DNA from 3 places in the Pseudomonas spartinae genome. Region 1 is predicted to be linked to each of the others. Evidence: predicted binding sites of a transcription regulator. Region 1 holds the regulator's gene; each other region holds the start of a gene.

The links. The regulator sigma-54, encoded in region 1, starts transcription at its own class of promoters, with help from an activator protein. The targets are predictions, from matches to a motif close to ANTGGCATNNANNTTGCTNT.
Region 2: the regulator sigma-54 is predicted to act here: its motif matches at 1,865-1,884, upstream of glnA (glutamate--ammonia ligase).
Region 3: the regulator sigma-54 is predicted to act here: its motif matches at 3,250-3,269, upstream of ACN8M7_RS20855 (CmpA/NrtA family ABC transporter substrate-binding protein).

Annotation. Positions count from the first base shown of each region.
Region 1 covers NZ_CBDAMB010000001.1:308,828-313,991, reverse strand. The annotation lists gene pmbA (metalloprotease PmbA) at 1-53, shown strand, start outside; gene ACN8M7_RS01530 (HPr family phosphocarrier protein) at 119-391, opposite strand; gene rapZ (RNase adapter RapZ) at 406-1,263, opposite strand; gene ptsN (PTS IIA-like nitrogen regulatory protein PtsN) at 1,266-1,730, opposite strand; gene hpf (ribosome hibernation-promoting factor, HPF/YfiA family) at 1,743-2,051, opposite strand; gene ACN8M7_RS01510 (RNA polymerase factor sigma-54) at 2,151-3,644, opposite strand; gene lptB (LPS export ABC transporter ATP-binding protein) at 3,781-4,506, opposite strand; gene lptA (lipopolysaccharide transport periplasmic protein LptA) at 4,506-5,045, opposite strand; gene lptC (LPS export ABC transporter periplasmic protein LptC) at 5,032-5,164, opposite strand, start outside.
Region 2 covers NZ_CBDAMB010000013.1:97,295-102,458, reverse strand. The annotation lists gene typA (translational GTPase TypA) at 1-45, opposite strand, end outside; gene thiI (tRNA uracil 4-sulfurtransferase ThiI) at 196-1,650, opposite strand; gene glnA (glutamate--ammonia ligase) at 1,979-3,385, shown strand; gene ACN8M7_RS22600 (DUF4124 domain-containing protein) at 3,653-4,216, shown strand; gene ACN8M7_RS22595 (DUF4124 domain-containing protein) at 4,222-4,836, shown strand; gene glnL (nitrogen regulation protein NR(II)) at 5,026-5,164, shown strand, end outside.
Region 3 covers NZ_CBDAMB010000011.1:15,958-21,121, reverse strand. The annotation lists gene ACN8M7_RS20865 (ABC transporter ATP-binding protein) at 1-686, opposite strand, end outside; gene ACN8M7_RS20860 (ABC transporter permease) at 702-1,694, opposite strand; gene ACN8M7_RS20855 (CmpA/NrtA family ABC transporter substrate-binding protein) at 1,748-3,112, opposite strand; gene ACN8M7_RS20850 (hypothetical protein) at 3,427-3,741, opposite strand; gene ACN8M7_RS20845 (hypothetical protein) at 3,896-4,288, shown strand; gene ACN8M7_RS20840 (crotonase/enoyl-CoA hydratase family protein) at 4,401-5,090, opposite strand.

The sequences.
Region 1 (5,164 bases):
ATATCTGCACCGGTTCGGTGCTGATCGAGAAGATGACCGTCGCCGGCAGTTGAGCACGGCGGAACCGGCAGAAACGACAAGGCCACCCGCGGGTGGCCTTGTCGTTTGTCGGGAGGGCTTACTCGCCTTCGTCGAAGTAGTTTTCGATCAGCTCGACCAGGGCGTTCATCGCCTGATCGTCCTGTTCTCCTTCGGTCGCCAGGTGCACGTTGGTGCCCTTGCCGGCAGCCAGCATCATCACCGCCATGATGCTCTTGCCGTCTACCAGGCTTTCGGCGCTGCGCCCGATACGGACCTGGCACGGGTAGGTGCTCGCCACACCGACGAATTTCGCTGCAGCGCGGGCATGCAGGCCGAGTTTGTTGATGATGGTGATTTCACGTGCTGGCATCGCGGCAGGGTTCCTTAGCTGAGGTCGCGGTGACGCACCTGGACGTTCTTCAGCGAATGTTTGAGCGCCTGGCTGAGGCGGTTGGCCAGGTAAACCGAGCGGTGGTGGCCGCCGGTGCAGCCAACTGCAACGGTGACGTAGGCGCGGTTGCTGGCGGCAAAACGTGGCAGCCATTTCTCCAGATAGGCGAGGATGTCCTGATACATTTCCTCGACCTCCGGCTGCGCAGCCAGATAGTCGATCACCGGCTGGTCCTGGCCCGAGTAATCACGCAGCTCCGGCTTCCAGTAGGGGTTGGGCAGGCAGCGTGCATCGAAGACCAGATCGGCATCCACCGGCATGCCACGTTTGAAGCCGAAAGACTCGACGAGAAAGGCGGTGCCAGTCTGAGTCTGGCCTAGCAGGCGTAGCTTGAGTGTGTCGCGCAGTTGATAGAGATTCAGGCGGGTGGTGTCTATCTTGAGGTCTGCACGATCGGTGATCGGCGCCAGAAGCTGGCTCTCATAAGCGATGGCTTCTGCGAGCGAGCGATTGTCGTTGGTCAGCGGATGACGCCTGCGCGTCTCCGAGAAGCGCTTGAGCAGCGTCTCGTCTTCGGCATCCAGATAAAGCACGTCGCAACGAATATTGCGCTTGCGCACTTCATCGAGCAATTCAGGGAAGCGCTTGAGCTGACTCAGCAGATTGCGCGCATCGATGGAGACGGCAACCTGCGGCAGCAGCATGTCGCTGTGCGGCAGGAAGCGCTCGGCCAGGTCCGGCAACAGGCCGGCCGGCAGGTTGTCGATGCAATAGAAGCCGTTGTCCTCAAGTACATCGAGGGCGGTGCTCTTGCCCGAGCCCGAGCGACCGCTGACGATGATCAGGCGCATGTTCAGTGACCGTTCTGAATGTCCACGACAACCTGGTAGAGATCTTCGCCGCTGCTGGCATGGCGTAGACGTTCACGTACATCCTGGCGGTCGAGCATGCTGGCGATCTGGCGCAGGAGCTCCAGGTGCGCATCGGTTGCTGCCTCCGGTACCAGGAGTACGAACAGCAGGTCGACAGGTGCGCCGTCGATGGCGTCGAAGTCGACGGCAGTTTCCAGGTGCAATACAGCGCTGATCGGTGTACTGCAGCCGGCCAGGCGGCAGTGCGGAATGGCGATGCCGTTGCCGAAGCCGGTGGAACCGAGCTTCTCGCGGGCGATAAGGCTTTCGAAGATGTCCTGGGCATCCAGGTCGGGCAGGTCGCGCGCAACCAGATTGGCGATCTGTTCGAGCACGCGCTTCTTACTGCCGCCCGGCACGTTCACCAGGGAACGGCCGGGGGTCAGGATATTTTCAAGTCGGATCATGGATGGGGAATGTTAGCGGGCCGTGGCGCCTTGCAGGCGTTCGAGCTGCTTTTCCTTGTGCTTGATAAGTTGACGGTCGAGTTTGTCGGCCAAGAGGTCGATGGCAGCGTACATATCCTGATGTTCGGCGTTGGCGACGACTTCGCCGCCGGCGACATGCAGGGTGGCTTCGATCTTCTGCTTGAGTTTTTCGACCTCCATGGTCACCTGTACGTTGGTGATCTTGTCGAAGTGGCGTTCCAGTCGGCCGAGTTTCTCGCCGATATAGTCACGCAGGGCGTCGGTCACATCCAGCTGATGTCCACTGATGTTGACTTGCATACCGCTTTCTCCTTGTTGCCTTGTGTAAGAGACGGGTCTGGTTCGACCCGCCACCGGAACACTTTGGCCTGAAGGCTCGAGGCCTTCAGTCGATCTGGCCTACATCAGTCGCTTGCGCTCACTGGAGGGCGCTATGCCGAGGGACTCACGATACTTGGCGACTGTCCGACGGGCGACTTGGATGCCTTGTGCCTCCAGTAAACCAGCGATCTTGCTGTCGCTCAACGGCTTTTTCGCGTTTTCTGCTGCAACCAGTTTTTTGATGATCGCGCGGATCGCGGTGGACGAGCATTCACCGCCTTCGGAGGTGCTGACGTGGCTGGAGAAGAAGTATTTCAGCTCGTAAATACCGCGCGGCGTGTGCATGAACTTTTGCGTGGTGACGCGCGAGATGGTCGACTCGTGCATGCCTACCGCTTCGGCGATGTCGTGCAGCACCAGAGGCTTCATCGCCTCGTCGCCATAGTCGAGAAAGCCGCGTTGATGTTCGACGATCTGCGTTGCCACCTTCATCAGCGTTTCGTTGCGGCTTTGCAGGCTCTTGATGAACCAGCGCGCTTCCTGCAACTGATTGCGCATGAAGGTGTTGTCGGCACTGGAGTCTGCACGTTTGACGAAGCCGGCATACTGCGGGTTGACCCTCAGGCGCGGCATGGCTTCCTGGTTGAGCTCGACCAGCCAGCGGTCGTTGTGCTTGCGCACGATCACGTCGGGTACGACGTATTCCGGTTCGCTGGATTCGATCTGTGAGCCCGGGCGCGGATTCAGACGCTGGATCAGGTCGATGACCTGGCGCAGCTCGTCTTCCTTGAGTTTGGTGCGCCGCATCAGCTGGGCGTAATCGCGGCTGCCGAGCAGCTCCAGGTAGTCGCCCACCACGCGCTGGGTTTCGTTCAGCCAGGGGGTGTTGGCTGGCAACTGGCGCAGTTGCAGCAGCAGGCACTCGCGCAAATCACGGGCACCGATGCCGGCCGGCTCGAACTGCTGGATGCGGTGCAGCACCACTTCCACTTCGTCCTGCTCGATGTCCAGTTCGGGGTCGAAAGACTCGGTCACTTCCTCGAGGGTTTCTTCGAGGTAGCCATCGTTGTTGATGCAGTCGATCAGGGTGGCGGCGATCAGGCGATCCTTGTCCGACATGGGCGCAAGGTTCAGTTGCCAGAGCAGATGGCTGTGCAGGCTCTCGCCAGTCGAGGTGCGGGTGGTGAAGTCCCACTCGTCATCGTCGTTGCTTGGCAGGCTGCTGGCGCTGGTCTGGTAGACGTCCTCCCAGGCGGTATCCACGGGGAGCTCGTTGGGAATGCGTTCGCCCCACTCGCCTTCCTCGAGGTTGTCGACCGTCGGGGTGGTTTCCTGGTAAGTCTCTTCCTTGCTCGGCGCGGGGGCGGCGCTTTCGGCGCCATCGGCCATCGGGTCGCTGTTGTCGAAGTCGTCGCCATCTTCCTGGCGTTCGAGCATGGGATTGGATTCCAGTGCCTCCTGGATCTCCTGCTGCAGGTCCAGGGTCGACAGTTGGAGGAGGCGGATAGCCTGTTGCAGCTGCGGGGTCATCGTCAGCTGCTGGCCCATCTTGAGGACTAGCGATGGTTTCATTGCAGACCTTAATTTACTGGCGAGTTACGCCTTCCACATCAGGGCGCCGAAGCGCCGCCAGGAAGCAAATTATATGCCTGAATTTCTTGTTTTTGCCTAGGGGTTGCAATATTTCTGTAGCGAAATAACAGGCGACCTACAGGCGGAATTCATGGCCAAGGTATACCTCTTTCACCGTCTGGTTGGCGAGGATGGTCTCGGCGTCACCTTCTGCGATCAGCTGCCCGTCGTTGACGATGTAGGCGGTTTCGCAGATGTCCAGGGTTTCACGCACGTTGTGATCGGTGATCAGGATGCCGATGCCCTTGGTCTTGAGGTGATGGATGATCTGCTTGATGTCGCCAACCGAGATCGGGTCGACGCCGGCGAAAGGTTCGTCGAGCAGGATGAACTTGGGGTTGGTCGCCAGGGCGCGGGCAATCTCCACGCGGCGTCGCTCGCCACCGGACAGGCTCATACCGAGGCTGTCGGCGATATGGTGGATATGGAATTCCTGCAGCAGGTTTTCCAGCTCCGCCTGGCGTCCGGCACGGTCCAGATCCTTGCGCGTTTCGAGGATGGCCATGATGTTGTCCGACACCGACAGCTTGCGGAAAATCGAGGCTTCCTGCGGCAGGTAGCCGATGCCGGCGCGCGCGCGACCGTGCATGGGCTGGTGGCTGACGTCCAGGTCGTCGATCAGTACGCGTCCCTGATCGGCGCGCACCAGGCCGACGATCATGTAGAAGCAGGTGGTCTTGCCGGCGCCGTTGGGACCGAGCAGGCCGACGATCTGGCCGCTTTCGATGCTCAGGCTGACGTCACGCACGACCTGGCGGCTCTTGTAGCTTTTCGCCAGATGTTGGGCTTTGAGAGTGGCCATTACTGCTGTTGATCCGCGGGTTTGTTCTTCGGTTGGATGATCATGTCGATACGCGGGCGCGGCGTGCTGACATTGCCACCTGTGGCGCGACCTGCGTTGACGATCTGGCGGCGGGTGTCATAGACGATCTTCTCGCCTTCGAAGGTGTTGCCTTCCTGAATCACCTTGGCCTGGTCGATCAGCACGATACGCTCGTTGCTGGCGAAGTACTGGATGGTCTTGCCGTAGGCCTTGACGATGTCCTTGTCCACGGCAGGCTTCTGCTCGTAGTAGGCCAGGTTGCCGACCGAGGTGAAGACATCGATATCGCCGCTGCTGGTCTGAGTGATGGTCACGGTATCGCCCGTGATCTTCAGAGTGCCCTGGGTGATGACTACATCACCGCGGTAGACGGCTACACCTTGGTTGTCATCCAGTTCTGCACTGTCGGCCTGGATGCGGATCGGTTGATCGCGATCCGATGGCAGTGCCCAGGCAGCCGCGCTTCCCAATGCGGCGCCGAGGCTGAGAATCAGGGGGAGGGTATTAACGAACCTCATGCTGGCCTCTTACGTTGGACTGCAGGAGCATCCTGCCGTCATTCAAGTACGCTTTCATTCCTTGTGCCGTGGTCACCCCGTTGGCCGCGACGATTCTAACGGCTTGCTCGGTCTGCGCA
Region 2 (5,164 bases), on a different contig from region 1:
GTCGACGTGGGCGATGATGGCGATGTTGCGCAGATTTTCGATCACTGTGTGTATCTCGATCAGAGGATTCGGTGTGTCGCCCAGCCTGGACGACAAATATGAAGAAACTGGGTTCAGCGGGCCGGACGGGGTACCCCCGTCAGCGAACGGTCGGGAGGGCGATGGCGGATACTCCCACCATTGAGCCCCGGTGTTCTATGCCGGACGATAAACGCGCACATTGGCATGCCCCTCGCTCAGCAGGTGATGGGCATGCAGGCGACTCATCACGCCCTTGTCGCAATACAGCAGGTACTGGCGGTTCTCATCCAGTTCCTTGAATTTGTTGTTCAGCGCATAGAAAGGCAACGCCTGCACCTCGATGCCGGGCACGTCCAGCGGCTCGTCTTCTGCTGCATCGGGATGGCGGATATCGATGACGATCTGCCCGGCCAGTACCTCGCGCACCTCCTCGACCTGCACGTCCTTGCCCAGCTCGTCGATCACGCGATCGATGGGCAGCTGGGTAGCGCGCTCGAGGGCACGCTCGAGGATGGCCATGTCGAATTGGGCCTCTTCTTTCTCCACGCGATAACCACGGGCCCTGGTGGTCGGGTTCACCGAGATCACACCGCAGTACTCGGGCATGTTCTTGGCGAATTCGGCGGTGCCGATCTGCGTGGCGGTGTCGATGATGTCCTGCTTGTGGCTGGCGATCAGCGGGCGCATCACCAGCATGTCGGTGGCCGAATCGATCACAGCCAGATTGGTCAGGGTCTGGCTGGAGACCTGGCTGATCGCCTCGCCGGTGACCAGCGCCTCGATCTGCAGCTTCTCGGCGACGCGGGTGGCTGCGCGCAGCATCATGCGCTTGAGGATCACGCCCATCTGGCTGTTATCGACCTTGCCGAGAATCTCGCCGACCACTTCCTCGAACGGCACGCTGATGAACAGCACACGCTGCGAGCGGCCGTACTTCTGCCAGATATAGTGCGCCACTTCCATCACGCCCAGTTCATGGGCACGGCCACCGAGATTGAAGAAGCAGAAGTGGCTGACCAGACCGCGACGCATCATCTGATAGGCCGCCACGGTGGAGTCGAAGCCGCCGCTCATCAGCACCAGGGTCTGCTCCAGCGAACCCAGCGGGTAACCGCCAAGGCCTTCGTGACGGTTGTGCACCACAAAGAGGCGCTGATCACGAATCTCCATGCGCACTTCGACTTCCGGTTTCTTCAGGTCGATGCCGGCAGCGCCGCACTCCAGGCGCAGGCGCGAGCCAACGTGACGCTCGACATCGATGGAGGAGAACGCGTGCTTACCGCCGCGCTTGCAGCGCACCGCGAAGATCTTGCCCGGCAACTGCTCGGCGTAGTGGCGCTTGCAGTGCTCGGTGATGTCGTCCAGATCACCCAGCGGGTATTCATTGACCTCAAGGAACAGACCGATGCCCGGCGTGTTGCGCAGGCGCTCGGTCATCTCGTTCAGCAGGCGCGGATCATCCAGGTCGGTCTCGACCTCGAGGTTGTCCCAGACACCGGTCACCCGCAGTTCGGGGTCAAGATCACGCAGCACGGAGCGGATGTTCTTCCCCAATTGGCGAATGAACTGCTTGCGCACTGGGCGGCTCTTGATGGTGATTTCCGGGAAAACTTTGACGATGAGCTTCATGAATAGAGCGCCCGCTTGGGGGACGAAAAAACAGGGGCGCGGATTATAGCGGAAATTGTTCAAGCTTTGACCAAAAATACTGCACCACCCAATCAATGCACCAAAATAGGTCTTAGCCATAATTTACAGCCCTTAAATGGTGCAAATATTCACACCAAATAGCCGCGCAGGCGGCGCGGTGCCTGAGTTTCGCGGCCTCTGCCCAATAAGGGGCACTGGCATGCAATTTGCTCCCTTGTGAGGCAGGTCGCCCTGAAGGACTATCCCGCCGGGCTTCACCGTATCTTCAAGGCTTATCGAAATAAGCCTTTTCCACCTGGAGGACAACATGTCTAAGGCTGTTCAACTGATCAAAGAACACGACGTGAAGTGGGTAGACCTGCGCTTCACCGACACCAAGGGCAAGCAGCACCACGTGACCATGCCGGCCCGTGACGCCCTGGACGAAGACTTCTTCGAGCACGGCAAGATGTTCGATGGCTCGTCCATCCATGGCTGGAAAGGCATCGAAGCCTCCGACATGATCCTGATGCCGGTCGACGAAACCGCCGTACTGGATCCGTTCACCGAAGAGCCGACTCTGATCCTGGTCTGCGACATCATCGAGCCGAGCACCATGCAAGGCTACGACCGCGACCCGCGCTCCATCGCCAAGCGCGCTGAAGAGTTCCTCAAAGGCACCGGCATCGGTGACACCGTATTCGTCGGCCCGGAGCCCGAGTTCTTCATCTTCGACGAAGTGAAGTTCAAGTCCGACATCTCCGGCTCGATGTTCAAGATCTACTCCGAGCAAGGCTCCTGGATGACCGACGGCGACGTCGAAGGCGGCAACAAGGGCCACCGCCCGGCCGTCAAAGGCGGTTACTTCCCGGTTCCGCCGTGCGACCACGACCACGAAATCCGTACTGCCATGTGCAACGCCATGGAAGAAATGGGCCTGGTCGTCGAAGTGCACCACCACGAAGTGGCCACTGCTGGCCAGAACGAAATCGGCGTCAAGTTCAACACTCTGGTGAACAAGGCTGACGAAGTTCAGACCCTGAAGTACTGCGTGCACAACGTAGCCGATGCCTACGGCAAGACCGCTACCTTCATGCCGAAGCCGCTGTACGGCGACAACGGTTCGGGCATGCACGTGCACATGTCGATCTCCAAAGACGGCAAGAACACCTTCGCAGGTGAAGGCTATGCCGGCCTGTCCGAGACCGCTCTGTACTTCATCGGCGGCATCATCAAGCACGGTAAGGCCCTGAACGGCTTCACCAACCCGTCGACCAACTCCTACAAGCGTCTGGTCCCGGGCTTCGAAGCGCCGGTCATGCTGGCCTACTCGGCTCGCAACCGCTCCGCCTCGATCCGTATCCCGTACGTTGCCAGCCCGAAAGCTCGCCGTATCGAAGCTCGCTTCCCGGATCCGGCTGCCAACCCCTACCTGGCCTTCGCTGCTCTGCTGATGGCCGGTATCGACGGTATCCAGAACAAGATCCACCCGGGCGATGCAGCCGACAAGAACCTGTACGACCTGCCGCCGGAAGAAGGCAAGCTGATCCCGCAAGTGTGCGGCAGCCTGAAAGAAGCCCTGGAAGAGCTGGACAAGGGCCGCGCGTTCCTGACCAAGGGCGGCGTGTTCTCCGACGACTTCATCGATGCCTACATCGAGCTGAAGGCCGAAGAAGAAATCAAGGTACGTACCTTCGTACACCCGCTGGAATACGACCTGTACTACAGCGTCTAAGCCAGCATCGCGCCGCCTGACGGCGCGTTCGAAAGCCCCGCCCGGCCCTGCCTGGCGGGGCTTTTTTCATGCCCTCAGCAGCGCACTGCACCATGCACAGCGCCTGCGCCGTCAATCACGCAGCGATGATGCGCACAGCGCACTCCGCGCAACCGGCCCGTGAGCCAAGCTGATTTGTAGCCAAACATCACAGCCATGGCGCACTGCGCTTGCCAGGAACCGATAGCAGTGCAAGGCTTAGCGCATCATCCGAGGAAGGATCGGCCCATGCGCCCATTACTCGCCTGCCTGCTGCTCGCCCTGGCCTTGCCGGCCAGCGCGCAGATCTACAAGTACACCGACGCCAATGGCAACACGGTCTTCACCAACCAGCCGCCCGAAGGCACCGCAGCCGAGAGCGTCGACCTGCCCCCGACCAACACCGTGGAGATGCAGACGCCCAGCATGCCGGCGGTCGACGACAACACCCCGGCGCAGAGCGAAGCCCCCTACTCCGTACTGAGCCTGACCGGCATCCCGGATGACGAGGCCATGCGCGCCAACAACGGCAGCTTCATCGTCGGCGTGAACATTCAGCCACGCCTGCAACCCGGCCACCAGCTGCGCCTGATTCTCGACGGCAAGCCCTATGGCCAGGCCAGCAACGTCCCCAGCCTGCAACTGAACAACCTCGACCGCGGCGAACACAGCCTGGCGGTGGCGGTCATGGCCGGTGATCGCGTCATCCAGCAGAGCAACACCGAAACCTTTACCGTGCAGCGCATCAGCCTCAACAGCCCTGCCCGCCAGCCGGCGCCACCACCGCGTCCGACCCCAAGACCTACGAACTGATCACGATGCGTGCACTGCTGTTCTGCCTACTGCTCATCACCCAAGCGGCTTCGGCTCAGGTCTATACCTACATCGACGCCGAAGGTAACCGCGTCTTCACCGACAAACCGCGTAGCAGCAATGCCGAGCCGGTGATGCTGGCGCCATCCAACAGTGTCGAGCTGAGCCAGCCCACCGCCACGGTGCGCGCGACCCCACCCGCCGTCACCAAGCAGGCCGTGCACTATCAGCTACTGCGTATTCTCGTGCCGGAGCCGGACGCATCGATCCATAACGGCTCCGGTGACATGATCGTGACCCTCACCAGCGACCCCGGCCTGCTGCCCGATCACAACTACCGACTGTTGCTCGATGGCGAACCTCAGGGCGAAGCCAGCCGCAGCCCGGTGTTCTCCCTGCAGCACGTCGACCGAGGCACGCACCAACTGGTGGCAGAAATCATCGACTCTGCCGGCCTCATCGTCGAACGTACGCCGGCGCAGCCCTTTCACATGCACCGCATGACGCTGGCGCAAAAGCGCAAGGTCAATCCATGCAAGAAGGATGAGTACGGCGTGCGCCCCGAATGTCCGCTCAAGGACAAGCCCAAGGACGACGTCAGCATCCTGCCTTTCTTCTGAAAACAGATTGCACCTTAACGGTGCAATCTGACGCACCACCTCCTAATCTCTCCCTGTTTTGGGTCGTTTTTATCGCCCCAGCCGCGCCGCTGCACCACCAAAACCTGGCAGACCGCACAAATAATGCGTCTTTTCGGGGCCTTGGTTTGCTTCTTGCATTTTCCCGCCCATTGCCGGAAAGCACTGCCTATGACCATTAACGACGCGCTGCATCGCCTGCTACTCGATAACCTGACCACAGCCACGCTGCTGCTCAACAGCCAGTTGTGCCTGGAATACATGAACCCGGCGGCAGAAATGCTGCTGGCCGTGAGCGGCCAGCGCAGCC
Region 3 (5,164 bases), on a different contig from region 1:
AGCTCGACTTTGAGAATATCGCCGATGGTAGCTGCCGGACCGTTGCTCATCATCACGATGCGGTCGGAGAGCAGCACCGCTTCGTCGACATCGTGGGTGATCATGATCACCGTGTTGCCCAGCTCCGCGTGGATCTCCATCAGTGAGTCCTGAAGGTGGGCGCGGGTCAGGGCATCAAGGGCGCCGAACGGCTCGTCCATCAGCAGTACCTTGGGTTGCATGGCCAGCGCGCGGGCGATGCCGATGCGCTGCTTCATGCCGCCGGAAATCTCGCCGGGGCGCTTGTCGCGGGCATGCGTCATCTGCACCAGAGCCAGGTTGTGGTCGATCCAGTCGCGCATCTCCTGACGTGACTTGCTGCCCTTGAATACCTGGCGCACGGCCAGCTCGACATTCTCATAGCAGCTCAGCCAGGGCAGCAGGCTGTGGTTCTGAAACACCACGGCGCGCTCCGGACCGGGCTCGGTGACCTCACGGCCATCGAGGATCACACCGCCGGCGGTGGCCTGATGAAGCCCCGCGACGATATTCAGCACTGTCGACTTGCCGCAGCCGGAATGGCCGATCAGTGAGACGAATTCGCCCTTGTCGATTTTCAGATTGACGTTCTGCAGCGCGCAGAACAGGCCCTTTTCGGTGGGAAAGTCGATGCCGACATTGGTCAGTTCGAGATGCGGATGGCTCATGACGGGGCTCCTGGATCAGCGCAATACAGCGTTCTTGTCCCAGCTGAACAGCCGCTGCAGGACAAGCATTAGACGGTCGAGGGCGAAGCCGATCAGGCCGATGACGATCACCGCCACCATGATCCGGCCAAGGGAGTTGGAGCTGCCGTTCTGGAACTCGTCCCAGATGAATTTGCCCAGACCCGGGTTCTGCGCCAGCATCTCCGCGGCGATCAGCACCATCCAGCCGGTGGCCAGGGACAGGCGCAGACCGGTGAAGATCATCGGCAGTGCGGCTGGCAGCACGATGCGCCGTACGTGGCTCAGTGGTGAAAGGCGCAGTACCTTGCTGACGTTATTGAGGTCCTTGTCGATGCCGGCCACGCCCACCGTGGTGTTGATCACCGTGGGCCACAGGCAGCACAGCGCCACGGTGAAGGCCGAGGTGAGGAAGGACTTGGCGAACAGCGGGTCGTCACTGACGTACAGAGCACTGACCAGCATGGTCACCAGCGGTAGCCAGGCCAGCGGTGAGACGGGCTTGAACACCTGTATCAGTGGGTTGAGCGCGCTGTACAGCGACTTGCTCAGGCCGCAGACGATACCCAGCGGAATGGCCAGCAATGACGCGATCACGAAGCCGGCCGCCACGGTATAGAGGCTGGTGAATATCTGCTGGATGAAGGTCGGCTTGCCGGTATAAGGGCGGATCTTCACCTCGGCGGCCGGGTTCTTGGCCAGCAGGGCGGCGTTACGCGTCTCCTGGCGCTCATAAAAGGCGGCGGCCTTGTCCTGCTCGCGCTGGTGGGCTGCCATCAGTCCGGCGAACTGCTCACTGACCTGCAGCGGCCCGGGGAATTGGCCGAGACTGGTCTGGATATGATTGGCCAGGCCCTGCCAGCACAGCAGGAATACGGCTATGCCGAGCGCCGGCAGAATCAGGCTGCTGGCCAGGCGTTTGATCAGGGCGCTGTGACGCGCCGTCTTGAGAGTCTGCTGGATCGGGGTGGCGACGTTGGGATTGCTCATCGTCCTGTCCTCTGGTCGGTTGTGGCGCCGCAGAGCGGCGCTGCCAAGCTGGCTTAGAGCGCGCTGTCGCCCTTCAGACCAATGCTGAACTGCTGCAGATAGGCGTTGGGCTGGTGGCCGTCGTAGACGACGCCGTCGATGGTGTCGGCGAGCGGCTCGCGGAAGCCGTCCTCATCGGCCGCAGGGAAGTCGTCCGGCGAGGCCAGGCCTTCGCTGATCAGCTCGGCGGCCGCCTCGCGGTAGATATCCGGCAGGAAAACGCGCTTGGCGGTTTGCAGATACCAGCTGTCCGGCTTGGCTTCGCTAATCTGCCCCCAGCGGCGCATCTGGGTCAGGTACCAGATGGCATCGGAGTAGTAGGGGTAGGTGGCGTGGTAGCGGAAGAACACGTTGAAATCCGGCACCTCGCGCTTGTCGCCTTTCTCGAACTCGAAGGTGCCGGTCATGGAATTGGCGATCACCTTGGCGTCGGCGCCGACGTATTCAGGGCGCGAGAGAATTTCCACGGCTTCGGCGCGGTTGGCGTTGTCGTTCTCGTCAAGCCATTTGCCGGCGCGGATCAGAGCCTTGACCAGCCGCTTATGGGTTTCCGGGTTGGCCTCGGCCCAGCTACGCGAGACGCCGAAAACCTTCTCCGACATATTCTTGCGTATCTCGTAGTCAGCCACGACGGGCACGCCGATCCCCTTGAACACGGCCGCCTGGTTCCACGGCTCGCCGACGCTGTAGCCACTGATGGTGCCGGCCTCCAGAGTGGCCGGCATTTGTGGCGGTGGGGTCACCGAGAGCAGCGCCTGGGCGTCGATCTGGCCGCTGATGTCACCTTTCTCGGGAGCATAGTAGCCGGGGTTGATGCCGCCGGCGGCGAGCCAGTAGCGCAGCTCGTAGTTGTGCGTCGACACCGGGAACACCATGCCCAGGTTGAACGGCTTGCCGGCGGCGGCGTATTGCTCGATCACCGGCTTGAGCGCGTCGGCCTTGATTGGGTGCAGGGGCTTGCCGTCTGCCATGGGTACGTGTGGCTTCATCGCCTTCCAGACGTCGTTGGAAACGGTGATGGCGTTGCCGTTGAGATCCATGGTGAAGGCAGTGACCACATCGGCCTTGGTGCCGAAGCCAATGGTGGCGCCCAGCGGCTGGCCGGAGAGCATGTGTGCGCCATCCAGCTCACCGTCGATCACGCGGTCTAGCAGCACTTTCCAGTTGGCCTGTGCCTCGAGGGTCACGTACAACCCTTCATCCTCGAAGAAACCCTTCTCATAGGCGATGGCCAGCGGCGCCATGTCGGTGAGCTTGATGAAGCCCAGTTTCAGTTCGGCCTTTTCCGGCTCGGCAGCGTGTAGCAGAGGTGCAGTCAGCAAACTGAGGGTCAAACCCAGCACAGAAAGGCGGCGATTGGGGGATAGGCGATGGCGCATGGCAATTCCTCGACTTGCAGAAACGAAAAAAGACGTCGCAGACAACCTGAAGCCGATGGCAACAAGGTGTCTTTGACGTCTTTGTCTGTGTGTCCGAATCACCGCCGTTGGCGATCAGGAGCGTTGTTGGGTTTCCCTTAGCAAGGCTTTTGCCAGATCGCTGGACCGCAGAGCTAATGCGTCGGCATCACCATATTTTTCAATGAGATACAGAAAGCCAGATGGCTCTTGAGAAGAGCCGCGTGCCTGTATGAACTGCCCAAATACTGTGCAGCAGCCATGCGGCTGGCCAATTTCGGAGCGTGCAGTGCTGCTCAGCTGCAGGAGTGCTGCTGCTTGAGTTCGACGAAGTCACGTAACCAGTGCAGTACCTCGACGGCTTCCCAACGGGTTGGGTCAAACAGGGCATAGGCGAGCCCTTGATAGCCAACCACGTCTAGCTGGCGATGGTAGCCAGCGCGTTGCAGCAGTGCCTCGATTTCGGCGAAGCAGGTATTGAAGTGCTGGCGATTAAAGGGCGTGCGGTTCTCCATGACGATTCCCTCGAGCAACAGCTCATCGACCATGTCGCGCACGCGCTCCAGCGGCATGCGGTTCACTCGGTGTTTCAGCTGCAGTACGTCCAGCATGATGGTGCTCCTGTTTGATCGGTGTTTTACCTGCGGAACAGGGTAATCGAAAAATACTGTACAAATAAACAGTATTGGGTGATAGTGACCTCACTCAGGCGACAACAACCCGTCCACCGCACCGATGTGGGCGCCTTGCAAGGGGGTATTGGCAATGCAACAGATGCTGATGACGATTGTGCTATTGGCCCTGCTCAGTGGCTGCGCGCAACCACAGGTCGAGCGACCACAGGCCAACGGCGCCTATCTGGTCATCGAGGGCGAGCAGGCCTGGGCCGTGCTGGTTTCAGATGGTCATCGAGTCGAGGAGGCGGGTGTCGTACTGGACGTGATTCGTCTGCCCAGCCACCACTCGAACATCGCAGCCAGTTACGTGATCGAGACGCCCAACTGCGGCAAGCTGCAGTGGCTGACCGAGCGACACGGCGCCGCTGAGGGAGAGACTACTCTGCTGCCGGCGTCCTTCAACGAGCAGCTGAGCAGACCTGGCTGTGTGCTGGCTCAAGGTCTGAGCCGCGCCTGGACGGCCCTCGACTATTCCGGCTGACTCACAGCGCGCGCTGTGCGCAGCGATACTCGACAGCAATCAAATGTCTTAAACAAAAAAGCGCCGCGACCTCAACGGAAGCGGCGCTTTTCGTTTGCGCGGTGTTGCGTGCTTACATCAGGTGCTGCTTGTCTAGCTCGATGGCGGCATCGAGGGTTTCCAGCAGCGCCTTGCGCACCTTCAGCTTGGTGTTCTTGTGCGCAGTCATATTGATCTTCTTCATCTGCTGCGCCACGGCTTGTGCGGTGCTCAGCAATTGTTCGGCCGGCACCACCTTGTCTAGGAAGCCGGCCTCCACAGCGCCTGCCGGGTCGAACATCTCGCCATTGATCACCGAGCGGTGGAATGCCGACTTGCGCAAGCGATCACGTGCCAGCTCGATGCCCACGTGATGCATGGTCATGCCGATCTGCACTTCATTCAGCCCGATATTGAAGGGACCTTCGACGCCGATGCGGTAATCGGACGACAGCAGAATGAACGCACCCTTGGCCACCGCATGGCCGGGGCAGGCAACGATGATCGGGTAGGGGTGAGCGAGCATACGGCGCGCCAGGGTGGAGCCGGCAGCGACCAGGTTGATCGCGTTCTGCGGGCCTGAGGTCATCACCTTCAGATCGTAGCCGCCAGAGAGGATGCCCGGTTGCCCAGTCACGATGACGATGGCTCGATCCTGCTCAGCGCGATCGAGCGCGGCATTGAATGCAGCGATCACATCGGGCGAGATGGCGTTTACCTTGCCATTGCTCAGGGTGAGTGTGGCGATGCCGTCTTCGAGTTGATAGCTGATCAGGTCGCTCATGGCAGTTTTCCTTGTTAGAGCCGCGGGGCCGAATGTGGGCAGAAGGTACTCAGCCGAACTGCTCTGGTAAAGCG